DNA from 2 places in the Effusibacillus sp. SKA8 genome. Region 1 is predicted to be linked to the other one. Evidence: riboswitches for the same ligand, from Rfam matches in the RefSeq annotation. Region 1 holds a riboswitch; the other holds the start of a gene.

Region 1 (2,195 bases):
ACCGTTCTTCCCGGATGCTGTTCCGCGATGGAACGAAGGGCGGACTCGATGCGGCCAAATACCGCCTGCCGCGTCTCGCCGCCTTCCCAACCGAATTCGTCGGCGCCGGGATTGAGAGCCGTATCTACCATGTCCTTGTGCGTTTCATAAAGGCGGATGATGGACTGCCCGTCAAACAGGCCGAAATTCATCTCTTTCAGGTCATCCCGGCAGGTAAGAGGAACTCCGAGGCGAGTTGCGATAATTTCTGCGGTCTTCGCGGCTCGCGATAACGGGCTTGCGTAAACCGCATCCACCGGGCGGCCCGTCCGGGCAAGTTGTTCCAGCCGTTCCGCCGTGACCTCCGCTTGCTGAATCCCCACTTCGTTGAGCGGTGTATCCGTCCAACCGGAAAGGCGATATTGCAGGTTGTCGTCCGTGATGCCGTGCCGGATCAAATACAGTCTTGCCATTCGACTCACCTTGGTGCATGATGGAAGTAATTCAATAGTCTATTATACTCGCAGGTGCCGTTTTATAGAAACGGAGAATAGGGAAACCGGTTAGAGTCCGGTGCGGTCCCGCCACTGTGAGAGGGAGTTTCCGTTCATAAGTCACTGTCCGGACGATCGTTGCGGACGGGAAGACGAACGGCGGCGATGATCTCAAGCCAGGAGACCTGCCTGCGGGTTTTTGCTTGGCCGCTTTTCGAGGAAAAAGGGGCTGGTGCGCACGCGCCTGTCTCCCTTTGTCCTCCGGCAAGGGGAGAAAATTTTTTACCAAAAACATGATCTGGAGGAGATACATATGGCGTGGAAATTACCGGAAAACATCGAGGGACTCGACCAGGAAGCGATGAAACGCGCCGCAGAGCGGCACGGTCAGTTGACCAAACCGGCGGGCAGTCTCGGCCTGCTGGAGGAGATCGGGATCCGGCTGGCGGGCATCCAAGGCGAGACGATCCCGGCGGCGACGCCGGCTGCGGTGGTCGTGATGGCGGGCGATCACGGCGTTACGGAGGAAGGGGTGTCCGCTTTCCCGCCTGAGGTGACGGTGCAGATGGTCTTGAATTTCATGGCCGGCGGGGCGGCCATCAATGCATTGGCCCGCAACGCCGGGGCGGACGTGCATGTGGTCGACATCGGCGTCAAGTCGGATATTCCATGGACCGGTCCGTTGTCCAACCGGTTGTGGATTGAGAAGGTTCGCTACGGGACAGCCAACATGGCAAAGGGGCCGGCCATGACAAGAGAAGAAGCGGAACGTGCGCTGGCGGTCGGCTGGGAGATGGGGAGCAAGCTGCACGAACAAGGTTATAAAATCGTGGCGTTGGGCGAAATGGGCATCGGCAACACAACGGCCAGCGCGGCGATTGCGTCCGTTCTGACGGGAAGGCCAGTCCGAGAAGTGGTGGGAGCCGGCACCGGGCTCACTTCCGAGGGAGTTTGCCGCAAGATCGACGTGATCGAAAAAGCGATCCGCCTGAATGCCCCCGATCCCGCAGATCCGGTTGACGTGCTGGCAAAAATCGGCGGTCTTGAGATCGCGGGGCTGGCCGGTTTGACCCTGTCCTGTGCGGCACACCGGATCCCTGTCGTCGTGGACGGATTTATCACAAGCTCCGCGGTGCTGGCCGCGGCAAAAATCGAACCGTCGGTTCTGCCGTACCTGTTCGGATCGCATTGTTCCGTAGAGCCGGGGCATCGCATAACGCTTGATGCACTGGACGTACAGCCGCTGTTTGATTTTGCGATGCGCCTTGGCGAAGGTTCGGGAGCGGCGCTGGCCTTGCCGATTATCCAGGGAGCCGCCCGCGTGCTTCGCGAAATGGCAACTTTTGCGGAAGCGGGCGTCGCGAATGCGGATTCATAAGACCGAACAACTCCACGCGATAGTCATTGCGGCAACCGGCCGGGGGGCCGAAATGCGGTATGCAGGAGATGATAACTTGGACAAACCGGCAAAAATCGTTTTGGTGATTGGCGGTTCGCGCAGCGGCAAAAGCCGTTTTGCCGAAACTTATTGTTTGAAACTGCAGAGAGAAACGGGGCTGCCGGTAACATACATCGCCACCTGCCCGCGAATCGACGCGGAAATGGAAGCGAGAATCAGGGCTCACATCGAGCGGCGGCCGGCCGATTGGGGGTGCCTTGAGGAGCCGTGCGCAGCGGCGAAACTCATCCGCAGGCTGGATTCGTCAGCCGGCATTCTGCTGC
Region 2 (2,195 bases), on a different contig from region 1:
CCACCGACGCCAGCAACGGGTAGCCTTGGGCCTTGAGTTCCAGCGCCAATTCACGGGCATCGCTGGTGCCCGCCAAAAAAAAGATCATTCGTCGCCCCTCCCAATAAAAAATCCCCTCGCGAGGGAGGGGAGGACACGCCAAGGCCGCAAACCGCGAGCGAAAAGCCTTGCGTGGCACCTCCCTATCTCCCGTAGGTGATCGGGCATGACCGCATACCCGGCGGTGCCGTTGGAACAGGCAGGTCTCCTGGCTTCGATTCATCGCCCTGCACTTCCCTTCCCGGGGCTATGCCTAGTGGTTTTCCGTACAGGACTCCTCGTCACAGTGGCGGGACCGCGCCGGCTTTGCACCGGACTTCCCTCTTGTCCCCGGACAGGTGATTTACGGGGACCTGTTCCCAAAGCAAAAATTTGTTTTCGGCAAAATCGGCAAAAATTTGTGTTGCTTGATGTATTCTAACATCCTTGCGAAAATCCTGCCAGTTTCTTTTGCAAAAATTGATATAGACAAACCGTCTTGGGTACGTGTATCCTAATTTTAAATATTGCAATCCTGTTTGTCATAAAAACGGCATATTGTTCTCGTCTAGGTGCCCTTGTGGGAACAAGGGGTAACAGGGAATCGGGTGCAAATCCCGAGCGGTCCCGCCACTGTAACCGGCGAGCTTTCTTTCGGAAATGCCACTTGAGTCATCAGGGAAGGCGAAAGAGCGCGATGAACCGGAAGCCAGGAGACCTACCTAAACGAGTACACCTGCTCAGCCTTCGAGGAAAAGGTTCGGTGTTGGATAAAAACCTTGCGGATGTGGCGGATGTTCCCCTTGCTGCAAATTTCCGTCGTTTTCGCGACCCCGGCCTTTTCGGCCGGGGTTTTTTGCGGGGGCATGAAATTTTTTACACGAAGGGAGGATACCGCAGCTTCTTCCATTGCATTTTTTTGTGCATTTTTTAATGCAATGGGGAAAGGTTGCCGGGCTGCTGGAATGCGAAAACGACGTTTTGTGTCTAGTTTTGTCTTAATTTCCGGGTTTGTTTTGTATTTTCTTGTTGCCGCGCCGCAAGCCGCCTACGGGATGCATATCATGGAAGGATTTTTGCCCGTTTGGTGGGCCGGTTTCTGGTGGCTGGCGTTTCTGCCCTTTTTTCTCCTTGGGCTTCGTTCCATTCAACGCACGGTCAAACGGTGTCCCGAGGCAAAGTTAATGCTGGGACTGGCGGGAGCGTTCAGTTTTGTCCTATCCGCCCTGAAAATCCCTTCCGTGACGGGAAGCAGTTCGCATCCCACGGGGACGGGATTGGGCGCCATCCTGTTCGGCCCCTTGGCGATGAGTGTGCTGGGCAGCATGGTCCTGCTGTTTCAGGCTCTCTTTCTGGCGCACGGCGGATTGACGACATTGGGGGCCAATGCTTTTTCGATGGCAGTGGCGGGTCCTTTCGCCGGATATGGGGTTTACCGGATCGCCGCACGATGGGGAGGCAAGCGGAAGCTGGCCGTTTTTCTGGCGGCGGCGATTGCCGATTTGACGACCTATGTTGTGACTTCCTTCCAACTGGCCCTTGCGTTCCCGGCGGCAACGGGCGGCATTCCGGCATCGTTTGTCAAATTTGCCGGCATCTTCGCGGTTACGCAGATTCCGCTTGCGATCAGCGAAGGGTTGTTGACGGTTCTCGTATGGAACTGGCTGCAAACATACAATCGCGAGGAATTACAACAACTGCAGGAAATGAAAGGGGCGTAGGACTGTGAAAAGGCTGGACAAATGGATGAACGGGTGGATCCTCTTGGCGGTTGCGGCGCTCATTGCGGCTCCCCTGATTTTTGTAAAAGATGCGGAATTTGCGGGGGCTGACGGTTTGGCGGAGGCTGCCATCGCCGAAGTGTCGCCGGATTACAAACCGTGGTTTCAGTCGCTGCTGGAGCTGCCAGGGCCGGAAACGGAAAGCCTGTTGTTTGCTCTGCAAGCGGCCGCCGGTGCGGGCGTGATCGGGTATGGTATCGGCTTTTATCGCGGTCGTGCTCTGCAAAGGGAGCATCCGGAAAGATGAGGCTTGACGCGCTCGCTTACGGCAACCGGCTGCGCCGGTTGCCGCCCGGGATGAAAGTGACGTTTGCGGCGGGTGTGATGGCGCTCGCTTTTGTCTCGCATATCCCTGTCCTTGTTGTCATATTTTTGTGGATGGGCATTTGGATTGTC

What was found. A riboswitch is a leader RNA that binds a small molecule or an ion and turns the genes downstream of it on or off. The one in region 1 is predicted to bind cobalamin.
Region 2: linked by a shared signal. The riboswitch ahead of AC4ED1_RS13670 (energy-coupling factor ABC transporter permease) and the one ahead of cobT (nicotinate-nucleotide--dimethylbenzimidazole phosphoribosyltransferase) in region 1 are both predicted to bind cobalamin.

The regions. Positions count from the first base shown of each region.
Region 1 is NZ_JBZCSF010000002.1:77,400-79,594, reverse strand. Features, by position in the region: gene AC4ED1_RS02630 (histidine phosphatase family protein) at 1-452, opposite strand, end outside; cobalamin riboswitch at 488-680, shown strand; gene cobT (nicotinate-nucleotide--dimethylbenzimidazole phosphoribosyltransferase) at 787-1,851, shown strand; gene cobU (bifunctional adenosylcobinamide kinase/adenosylcobinamide-phosphate guanylyltransferase) at 1,838-2,195, shown strand, end outside.
Region 2 is NZ_JBZCSF010000019.1:29,109-31,303, reverse strand. Features, by position in the region: gene cobK (precorrin-6A reductase) at 1-88, opposite strand, end outside; cobalamin riboswitch at 221-411, opposite strand; cobalamin riboswitch at 572-758, shown strand; gene AC4ED1_RS13670 (energy-coupling factor ABC transporter permease) at 984-1,739, shown strand; gene AC4ED1_RS13665 (energy-coupling factor ABC transporter substrate-binding protein) at 1,765-2,046, shown strand; gene cbiQ (cobalt ECF transporter T component CbiQ) at 2,043-2,195, shown strand, end outside.